Regions from separate parts of the Achromobacter sp. NPDC058515 genome, predicted to be linked through region 2. Evidence: predicted binding sites of a transcription regulator. Region 2 holds the regulator's gene; each other region holds the start of a gene.

Region 1 (3,501 bases), on a different contig from region 2:
CAATTCATAGGCGCGCAGCAGCAGCTCGGCGAAGTCCACCACGCCTTCGCGCTGGCACTGGGCCTCGTAAAGCTGGTAGATCTCGATCAGGCGACGGCGATGGGCGTCGTAGGCCTCGACGTCCGGCGGACGCAGGCCTTCTTCCTTGGCGCCGTTGATGAAGCGCTGCACATCGCGGGGGGGGTATTTTTCGTCGTCGACGCCATTGGCCTTCATGAGGCGCTTGATGGCCGCAAGCTGGTCGGTGACGTCGAGGATCTGGAAGCTTTGCGGCAGGCCGGCGTCGCGGTGGTGCGCGCGCAGCATGCGGTTGCACAAGCCGTGGAAGGTGCCGATCCAGAGGCCGCGCGTATCGATCGGCAGGATGGCCGACATGCGCGCCAGCATCTCGCGGGCGGCCTTGTTCGTGAACGTGACCGCCAGCAGCCCAAAAGGCGAAGCCTGGCCGGTTTGAATCAGCCAGGCCATGCGGGTGGTGAGCACCCGGGTCTTCCCGCTGCCCGCCCCGGCCAGGACCAGGGCGTGCTGCGGTTCTAACGTTACTGCGGCGCGTTGTTCAGGGTTGAGCTTCTCTAGCATCATGCCGCGTAGCGGCGCAGATGTTGAGCGAATTGCTCGAGCCCGGCGATGCCGCTTTGCTGGGCGCGCTGGCACCAGGCCTGCAGGTCATTGAGGAGCTGTTCGCTGCTGGCGCTGGAGCTTTCCCAGATGCGGCCGAGTTCGCGGCGCATCTGCACCAGCGTGGACAGCGACTTGTTCTGGGCAATGGCCTTGTCAACAGCGGCAAGCTGTTCGGGCTGGAGGATGTCCTCGTTGCGGTGGATGGCGCGGCGCACCTGGTGCAGCTTGGTATAGCCGCATTCGGCGTTGCCTTCCTGGCGCGAGGCCTTCAGCTTGCTCAGTTCTTCGCGGGCGGCGCTCTTGATCACGTCCGCATAGCGGGCCATGACTTCGTAGCGGTGCGTGATCACGCCTTGCAGCGTGCGCAGGTCGATGCCGGTGCGGGTGTCGTCGAGCTTGAGCTTGGGCGCAACCTTCTTGATCTTGGCCAGGCCAAGGAACTTCAGGATGTTGATGTAGCACCAGCCGATGTCGAACTCATACCACTTGGCCGAGAACTTGGCCGACGTGCCGTGGGCGTGGTGATTGTTGTGCAGCTCTTCGCCGCCGATCACGATGCCCCAGGGGAACACGTTGGTGCTGGTGTCCGGGCTGTTGTAGTTGCGGTAGCCCCAATAGTGGCCGATACCGTTGACGACGCCGGCCGCCCAGAAGGGAATCCAGGCCATCTGCACCGCCCACACCGTGACGCCGATGGCGCCGAACAGGGCCACGTCGATGGCGAGCATGCTCAGCACGCCCCACAGGCTGTGCTTGCTGTAGACGTTGCGCTCGAGCCAGTCGTCGGGCGTGCCATGACCGAACTTGGCCATGGTTTCGTTGTTGTTCGATTCTTCACGATAGAGTTCCGCGCCGCGGAACAGCACCTTCCAGATACCGAACAGGATGGGCGAGTGAGGGTCGCCTTCCTTTTCGCACTTGGCGTGGTGCTTGCGGTGAATGGCGACCCATTCCTTGGTGACCATGCCGGTCGTCATCCAGAGCCAGAAGCGGAAGAAATGCATGACGGCTGGATGCAAGTCCAGACCGCGGTGCGCTTGGCTGCGATGGAGAAAGACCGTGACCGCAACAATGGTGATGTGCGTCACTACCAGGGTGAAAACGACGACCTGCCACCAAGTAGCTTGGGTCAGACCACCGGCAATGAAGGAGAGGATGTAATCCATAAAGCTGTTATGAGCCTCGCTTGAGAAGTGCCTGAAGTTTAACGTACCTTTGTTGTCTTATGACAAGGTAGTTTCAAAATAGTTTTTGAGCGAAATCAAGGACTAAGCCCCGGTTTTGAGCACAAAAAAACCACTCTCGCGACAACTTCGGGCGGTCGCGAGGCTGGCCTTGCGGTAATCCGGCCGCCGGTGGCGGCTACCCTTGCTCCAGGTGGGGATATTCGCAATGGCACTTGGTTTTGGCTACATTTCGCCATTAAAGTTCCTGTCAGCCAGGCCGTTCGTCTTGAAGACGCCACGATCCGGGCGCACACTTCGTGCCCGCCCCGCCTACCCAACTGTCTCTTTTGCCCCACTGATGTTGCACATAATAATGCGTCCCCGATTTCGTTCCGTCCTGGCCGCGCTCGGATTGGCGTTGTCCGCCCCCGTCCTGGCGCAAACGCTGAAGTCGGGGGACGTCGCCGTGCTGGCCTCTTATTACGAGATACGCGGGTCGGACTGCCTGGCGCTGCGGGCGCCGCGGGTGGCGATCACGCAGATGCCGACGCTGGGCAAGGCCAGCATCCAGCAGACGCGCGGCCAATCCAGCGATTCCGGGCGCTGCGCATACAAGGCTGTGCCGGTGTCGCAAGTGATCTACCAGGCGGACCGGCCCGGTTCCGACACCCTGTCCTGGGAAGTGAAGTACCAGAACAAGACCATCGGCACCCGCCGCTACAGCGCCACGGTAGGCGTCACGCCGGGTCCCTGACCCGGCGGCGCGCCCGCCTGCCGGATCAGGCCGGCTTGCCGGCCTCGCCCTGCGGCGCCGGTTCCGCCGTGGCGTCGACATCCGTATCGGCTTGGCCGGCGGTCTCGGCTTCGGCCTTGAGCCCGGTTTCCGCGCCCGCGTCGGCCTCGATGCCGGCGTCGACGCCAGCTTCGGCGTCCTCGGCCACGACGGCCGCGGCGTCATCCGTGGCGGCGCCCTTCTTCTTGCGCTCGAAAACGGCGGCGAAGAAGCCGTCGGTGCCATGCACGTCCGGACGCAGTTGCACGTAGGGGCCGTCCAGCTTCAGGGTTTCGCACCGGGCCGCGAGGATCTCGGCGGCGTCCAGGCGCTCGAAATCGGGGTGGCTGGCCAGGAAACGCTCGGCCTGCACCTCGTTTTCCTCGGCCAACAAGCTGCACGTGGCATAGACCAGGCGGCCGCCCGGGGCCACGCAACGCGCCGCGCTGTTCAGGATGCGTTCCTGCAGGCGGCCCAGCTCGGCCAGCGCCTCGGGGTGCTGGCGCCACTTCAGGTCCGGATTGCGGCGCAGGGTGCCGATGCCGCTGCAAGGCGCATCGACCAGCACGCGATGGGCCTTGCCGGCCAGGCGCTTCACACGGGCATCATTCTCGCTGTCGATGACGACCGGCACTACGTTCGACAGGCCGCTGCGCGCAAAGCGCGGCTTGGCGCGCGCCAGGCGGGCCGCCGACACGTCAAAGGCGTACAGGCGGCCGGTCGAGCGCATCAGCGCGCCCAGCAGCAGGGTCTTGCCGCCCGCGCCGGCGCAGAAATCGATGATCATTTCGCCCCGGCGCGGCGCGACCAGCAGCGCCAGCAGCTGGCTGCCTTCGTCCTGGACCTCGATGCTGCCGTTCTCGAACTGCGGCCAGCGGTTGATCGCGGGACGGCCTTCCATGCGAATGCCCCAAGGCGAAAAAGGCATGGCCACGGGCTCGT
Region 2 (3,501 bases):
CTTGGTGCGGCGCTGCAGGATCTGGATCGTGCGGCGGATTTCGTCGTCGCGGCCGATCACCGGATCCAGCTTGCCCTGGCGGGCGCGCTCGGTCAGGTCCATCGTGTACTTGGACAGGGCTTCGCGGTTGGCCTCGCCTTCCGCGCCGGAGACGTTCTCGCCGCCGCGAACGGCGTCGATGGCGGCTTCCAGGGCCTTCTTCTGCAGGCCCGCGTCGCGCAGGATGCGGCCGGCATCGCCCTTGTCGTCGGCCAGCGCCAGCAGGAACAGTTCGCTGGCGATGTAGGTGTCGCCGCGGCGCGCGGCTTCCTTGTCGGTGCGCGTCAGCACGCCTTGCAGGTCGCGGCCCACCTGGACGTTGTCCTCGCCCTGCACCTGCGGCAGGGACTTCAGGGCGTTTTCCAGGGCCGGCGCCAGCCGGTTGACCGCCACGCCGGCGCGCGCCAGCAGGCTGCCGGCGCCGCTGTCGGAATCCGACAGCAGGGCGGACAGCACGTGGACGGGCTCGATGTAGGGGTGGTCGTTGCGGGCGGCCAGACTTTGAGCGTCGGCCAGGGCTTGCTGGAACTTGGTAGTAAGTTTGTCGAATCGCATAATGGTCGTTGTGGCTTGTTGGGGAGCCTGACCGATACGTGCCGGCGGGCTCGATAACCTGAATATGCGGCCGGATGAGAAAATTTCAACACCCGGCCAGCCTCATGGTCTCTTCGACGTGCAGCAGCAACTGAACAATGAGCATATACGTTTTTGTCTACGGCACCCTACGAGCAGGCGAAATCAACGATCTGGCGCAAGCCGCCGCCAGCCGGGGGCTGCCCGCTCCCTGCCACGTCGGCCCGGCCAGCGTGCCGGGCATGCTGGTGGACTTTGGCGACTGGCCCGGACTGATCCCGGCGGACAACGGCAGGCGCGTGCGGGGCGACGTTTTCCGGGTGGACCCGGCGCTGATCGCGCTGATGGACGAGATCGAGGAGTACGTGCCCGGCCAGCCCTGCCTTTTCGTGCGCAGGGAGATCGAGGCCCGCCTGGAAGCCCCGGACCGGGGCGGCCTGGTGACCTGCCAGTACTACCCCGTCGACCCGGCGCTGTGCGCCGCGGCCGTCGCCATCGCCGGCGAGGACTGGATTGCCTACCGGCTTGCCCGGCGCCCGGTAAGACACCCGTAGTAACAACGGACTACAATAGACGCCTGTCTCACGCTTTGCACCCGTTCCGGCCTTCCGCCGCGCAATGGGCACTCTAAAGGTCATCGTATGCAAAAACGGGTCCCCATTGCCCCTGATGCCGCTCACTGTTCCACATGTATGCTGGGGCACGTCTGCGTTCCCGTGGGCATGGCAGCCGCCGAAGTCGAAAAGCTGGACGAGCTGGTGAAGGAGCGTGTCCGCCTTGAAAAAGGCAAGACGCTGTATTCGCTGGACCACCCGCTGGACGCCGTGTACGGCGTGCGCTTCGGCAGCCTCAAGACGCAACTGGAAGACGCGACCGGCCAGATCCAGATCACCGGCTTTCACCTGCCGGGCGAGATCGTCGGCATGGACGGCATGCTGGATGGCAAGCACGTGTCGGCCGCCGTGGCGCTGGAAGATTCCGAGGTCTGCGTCATCCGGCTGAACGAAGTCGATCGCGTGGCCGCGCACCTGCCGTCGCTGCAGCAGCAGTTCCGCCGCCTGATGAGCCGCGAGATCACCCGTTCGCACCAGATGCTGGCCTCGCTGGGCTCGATGCGGTCCGAGCAGCGCCTGGCGGCCTTCCTGCTGAACCTGTCGCAGCGCTATGCCTCGCTGGGCTATTCGTCCACCGAGTTCGTGCTGCGCATGAGCCGCGAAGAGATCGGCAACTACCTGGGCCTGACGCTGGAAACGGTCAGCCGCCTGTTCTCGCGCTTTGCGCGCGACGGCCTGATCAAGATCAACCAGCGCGAGGTCCGCATCCTGGACCTGGCCGCGCTCAAGCAACTGCTCGGCCACGACGGCTGCTGAGCGTCTGCCGCGCCATGCGCCGCGCGCCCACAAGCTCTGTGTCCCAGGCATGGCAGGCTCGCGGGCCGCGCCTGGCGCGCTGCCTGGCCGCCTCGCTTGCCATGGCCGCCACGCTGGCGCCCCTGGCCGCGCGCGCCCAAACGCCGCTGCCCGACCCCTACGACTACGATGAAATCGTGCCTGCGCCCAAGCGCGCGGCGCCCCTGAGCTGGCAGACGGTGGAACTCGGCAAGCCGGGGCACCGGTACAAGATGCCGGTCTACGCCAACCGCAACCTGGCCAAGGACGACCTGCGCGGCATCAAGCAGGTGCTCGTCGTCATCCACGGCGTCAAGCGCGACGCCGACCACTACTACGAAACCGCCGCCGCCCTGCTGGCGGGCAACCCCGACCGGGAGCGCGAGACGCTGATCCTGGCGCCGCGCTTCTCCGGATCCATCGACTCGGGTTTCGGCGGCATGGCGGCCTGGCGCAAGGCCAGCTGGGAAGACGGCGAAGACAGCGTCCAGGCGGCGGGCCGGCCCGCGCCGGTCAGCTCGTTCCAGGTGCTTGACGACCTGCTGCGCAGCCTGGACGATCGCAAGCGCCTGGCATCCCTGGCGAACATCGTGCTGGCCGGACACTCCGGCGGCGCGCAGTTGGTGCATCGCTACGCGGTGCTGAACAACATCGACGGCCCGCTGCGCCGCGACGGACTGGCGCTGCGCTACGTCGTCGCCAACCCCTCTTCTTACCTGTACCTGACCAACGAACGGCCGCGCGCGGACGGCAAGGGCTATGCGCCCTACGAACGCGGCATCTGCCCCACCTATAACCAGTACAAGTACGGCACGGACAAGCTGCCCGCCTACGCGCGGGGAACCGAAGAATCCCGGCTCTTCGTGCGCTACGCGGCGCGCGACGTGATCTATCTGCTGGGCGGCGCGGACAACAACCCCGAGCACCGGCTGCTGGACAAGGCCTGCGGCGCGGAAGCCCAGGGCGCGACCCGGCTCGCGCGCGGCACGGGCTACGTGCAGTACGAGCACGTGCTGGCCGGCCGCGGCGCCAAACCCGTCGCGCTGCGCCACAGCAGCTTCGAGGTGGGCGGCGTGGGCCACGACAGCAAGCGCATGTTCGGATCGGTCTGCGGCGTGCGCGCGCTGCTGGGCGACGGCGCCCAGACCACCGGCAACGCCGCCGCCTGCGACATCATCAAGCCGCGCGGCAAATAGACGCTGCCCGCGGGTTTAGGGAAATTCCGGAGTTGCATGGCTTGACAGGCATGCCTTGCCGGCCCGACACTTAACCTTATGGTTAACTTTAACGACGACACCCTCGACGGCATTTTTTCGGCGCTGGCCGATGGCACGCGGCGCCGGGTGCTGGCGGACCTGGAACAGGGATCGGCATCGGTCAGCGCGCTGGCCCAGCCTCACGCCATGTCCCTGCCCGCCTTCATGAAGCACCTGCGGGTGCTGGAAGGCGCCGGCCTGATCGCCCGCGCCAAGGACGGCCGCGTGGTGAGCTGCACGCTGTC
Region 3 (3,501 bases), on a different contig from region 2:
CGGCGTGGCCTCCAGGTTGTAGAGGTGGCCGGTTTCTTCCTGGAATTCGGTCATGCGCTCGCGCACGCGGTCCAGCAGCCGCACGGCCAGCGCGTGGCCCGCCGCGGTGGTGACGTCTTCGGCGTCGTCCGTGAAGTTGCGGATCATCTCGTTGATGCCGTTCACGCCCAGCGTGCTGAAGTGATTGCGCAGCGTGCCCAGGTAGCGGCGGGTATAGGGATAGAGCCCCTGGTCGATGTAGCGCTGCACCACCTTGCGCTTGGTCTCCAGCACGTCGCGGCCCAGGCCCAGCAGGTGGTCCAGGCGGTCCATGAGCTGCGCCTCGTCGCCTCGGCAGGTGTAGCCCAGGCGGGCGCAGTTCACCGTCACCACGCCCACCGAGCCGGTCTGCTCGGCGGAGCCGAACAGGCCGTTGCCGCGCTTGAGCAGTTCGCGCAGGTCCAGCTGCAGGCGGCAGCACATGGAGCGCACCATGTGCGGCTCCAGGTCGGAATTCAGGAAGTTCTGGAAGTAGGGCAGCCCGTAGCGCGCCGTCATTTCAAACAGGCGCTCGGTGTTGGGATGGTCCCAGTCGAAGTCGGGGGTGATGTTGTAGGTGGGGATGGGAAACGTGAAGACGCGTCCCTTCGCGTCGCCCGCCATCATGACCTCGATGTAGGCGCGGTTGATCATGTCCATCTCGGCCTGCAGCTCGCCGTAGGAGAAGGGCATTTCCTCGCCGCCCACGTAGGGGATCTGCTCCTTCAGGTCGGGCGGGCAGGTCCAGTCGAAGGTCAGGTTGGTGAACGGCGTCTGCGTGCCCCAGCGGCTGGGCACGTTCAGGTTGAAGATCAGTTCCTGGATCGACTGCTTCACGTCGGCGTACGTCATCGCGTCGCGGCGGATGAAGGGGGCCATGTAGGTGTCGAAGGAGCTGAAGGCCTGCGCGCCCGCCCATTCGTTCTGCAGCGTGCCCAGGAAGTTCACGATCTGGCCGATGGCGGCCGACATGTGCTTGGGAGGCGTGGATTCCACCTTGCCGGGGATGCCGTTGAAGCCTTCGGTCAGCAGCTGGCGCAGGGACCAGCCGGCGCAATAGCCGCTGAGCATGTCCAGGTCATGGATGTGGATGTCGCCTTCGCGATGGGCGCGTCCGGCCTGCGGCGCGAAGACGTTGGACAGCCAGTAGTTGGCCGTGACCTTGCCCGCCACGTTCAGGATCAGGCCGCCCAGGCTGTAGCCCTGGTTCGCGTTGGCGTTGACGCGCCAATCGCGCTGGTCCAGGTACTCTTCCATGGCGCTTTCCACGTCCACCAGCGTGTGGCGCAGCGCGCGCAGGCGGGCGTGCTGCTCGCGGTGGACGATGTAGGCGCGCGCGGTGCGCCAGTGGCCCGCCTGGACCAGCGCTTCTTCCACGCGGTTCTGGATGGTTTCGACGCCGGGACATACGTTGTCCGCCAGCGCCGCGATGACCGCGCCGGTCAATGCCTGCGCGCCCGCCAGGTCCAACTCCCCGGTGCCCTGGCCCGCCGCCGCCATGGCCTGCGCGATCTTGTCGCGATCGAATGGAACGACGCGGCCGTCGCGCTTGAGGATGTGTTGGATATGCATGACTGACACCATATGTAGTGGGGTGTGAAAACTCTACCACCACATATGGTGCTCGCGACGGGGCGCGAGCGCAGGATGTCAGTCTTGGTTGATGCGCATCAAATGCGCGGCGCCGGGTGCGAAATGCGCAATCCGGCCCCGTCCGCCCCGGGGGAACTCTAGAAACCGATGCCGACGCCCACCAGCGATATCGCCACCGCCAGCGCGGCCGTGCCCGCGGCGGGGCGCGGCGCCCAGGACAGCATGCCGACCCAAAGCAGGGCGCCGGCCGACAGCCAGCCCAGCCAGGCCACCACGCCCACCGTATTGCCCCACAAGCCCACGCAGGGCAGGATGGCCAGGCCCAGCAGCAGCACGCCGGCGCCGCGCAGCACGCGCGTGTGGCCGGCGCCGGGATCGCGTCCCCAGACCTGGTCGTAGTGGCGCGGCATCGCCAGGCTCAGGCAGGCCATGCCGGCGTAGGTCAGCAGCAGCGCCATCGCGATGGCGAAGAGATCGTTCATGTTCATGCGGCAGCCTCCTGGTTTGCGCGGGGTTTGCGCTGGGGAGGCGCGGTCAGGGGCTGCCTGTGCAAGCGGAGGGCAGCCCAGCCGGATAGTACGCCGAATGCGATTGCGGTGAGTTCCACGCCGGCGCTTTCCCAGTCGCCGCGCGCGATCTGCGCGATCGGATGATCGCCCAGCATGACGAGCGACAGCACCGGCAGCAGCAGGCACAGCGCGGCCAGCAGCGTCAGTTGCGCGATCCAGGCGCGGCGCGGGCTGCACAGCCAGGCGTGGGCCAGCGTCAGCGCCCAGGTCAGAAAGAAGCCGCGCAATTCCCACAGGGCGCGGTTCTCCAGCGCGACCGGCAGCAGGCGGTTGGCCCAGAAGTAGCCGACGCAGGCGATGGCCAGCCCGGCCAGCGCCGCCACGTTCAGCCCTTCGATCAGGCGGTAGGCCCGCGCCGTCGCCGCGCCGAATTCGTTGCCGTGCTTGGCGCGCCGCTTGACCATGAACAGCACCGCGCCCGTGCCCATCATGGCCGCGCCCGCCATGCCGCAAATGAAGTACAGCCACTTGATGGCCAGTCCGCCGAATTGCCCCATGTGCAGGTCCGACATCACCTGGCGCGTCAGCGAGGCGGCGCCGCCGTTCACGCCGCCCGCGGGCCGCATGCGCAGCAACTCCCCGCCGTCCCCGGAAAACTCCGCCATGCCGGTGGTGGCGCTGATGCTGCGGAAGGTGTCGGCGTCCTCGTTCCAGCCGTAGACGGCGATGCGCATGGAGCTGTCTTCGGGGTTGGCGATGACGATGGCGCGCGCGGTCTGGCCGATCAACTGCTCGGCCCGCCCCACGATGGGCTCCAGCGCCGGCATGGCCAGCGCCGCGCCCGTGCGCGCGGTCTTCTCTTCGCCCGTCATCTCGGCCAGGTACAGGCGGGCGGCTTGCGCGCCGGCGCCATAGTGGGCGGCGACAGGGGCGGGCATCAGCACCGCGCTGGAGATCACGATGCCGGTGTAGGCGATCATGAACTGGAAGGGCAGGGTCAGCACCGCCACCGCATTGTGCGCGTCCAGCCAGGACCTTTGGCCCTTCCTGGCGCGGAAGGTGAAGAAGTCCTTGAGGATGCGCTTGTGCGTGACCACGCCCGAGATCAGCGCCACCAGCATCGCCATGGTGGCGAAGGCGACGATCCACAGCCCGAGCCCGGCGTCGTGCAGCGTGTAATGGAAGTTCACGAAGTGCGTGCCGCCCAGGGTGGCGCGGCCTTCGTCGTCATGGTGGTCGTCCAGCTCGGCGCCGGTAAGGGGATCCAGCTCCGCTTCGGCGTACTGGCCGTTCTTGTCGAACCAGTACGCGGTCAGGCCGTTGTCGTGCCCGCGGTTGACGGGCCAGATCTCCCACATGCCCGCGCCCGCGTGCTTGCGCG

The links. Region 2 encodes FNR, which switches genes on or off when oxygen is low (the NO sensors DNR and NnrR bind a similar motif). Its sites were predicted from a motif close to TTGATNNNNATCAA; they were not measured.
Region 1: a site for FNR is predicted at 1,873-1,886, ahead of ACFWP0_RS12345 (fatty acid desaturase). Genes of this name have one in related genera too.
Region 3: a site for FNR is predicted at 1,679-1,692, ahead of ACFWP0_RS20895 (ribonucleoside triphosphate reductase). Genes of this name have one in related genera too.

What each region holds. Positions count from the first base shown of each region.
Region 1 is NZ_JBHXNI010000006.1:952-4,452, reverse strand. Features, by position in the region: gene ACFWP0_RS12350 (UvrD-helicase domain-containing protein) at 1-582, opposite strand, end outside; gene ACFWP0_RS12345 (fatty acid desaturase) at 579-1,787, opposite strand; gene ACFWP0_RS12340 (hypothetical protein) at 2,161-2,541, shown strand; gene ACFWP0_RS12335 (RsmB/NOP family class I SAM-dependent RNA methyltransferase) at 2,567-3,501, opposite strand, start outside.
Region 2 is NZ_JBHXNI010000016.1:49,955-53,455, reverse strand. Features, by position in the region: gene clpB (ATP-dependent chaperone ClpB) at 1-594, opposite strand, end outside; gene ACFWP0_RS23765 (gamma-glutamylcyclotransferase) at 732-1,166, shown strand; gene fnr (fumarate/nitrate reduction transcriptional regulator Fnr) at 1,254-1,982, shown strand; gene ACFWP0_RS23755 (hypothetical protein) at 1,997-3,196, shown strand; gene ACFWP0_RS23750 (ArsR/SmtB family transcription factor) at 3,275-3,501, shown strand, end outside.
Region 3 is NZ_JBHXNI010000013.1:778-4,278, forward strand. Features, by position in the region: gene ACFWP0_RS20895 (ribonucleoside triphosphate reductase) at 1-1,590, opposite strand, end outside; gene ACFWP0_RS20900 (DUF3325 domain-containing protein) at 1,749-2,099, opposite strand; gene ACFWP0_RS20905 (PepSY-associated TM helix domain-containing protein) at 2,096-3,501, opposite strand, start outside.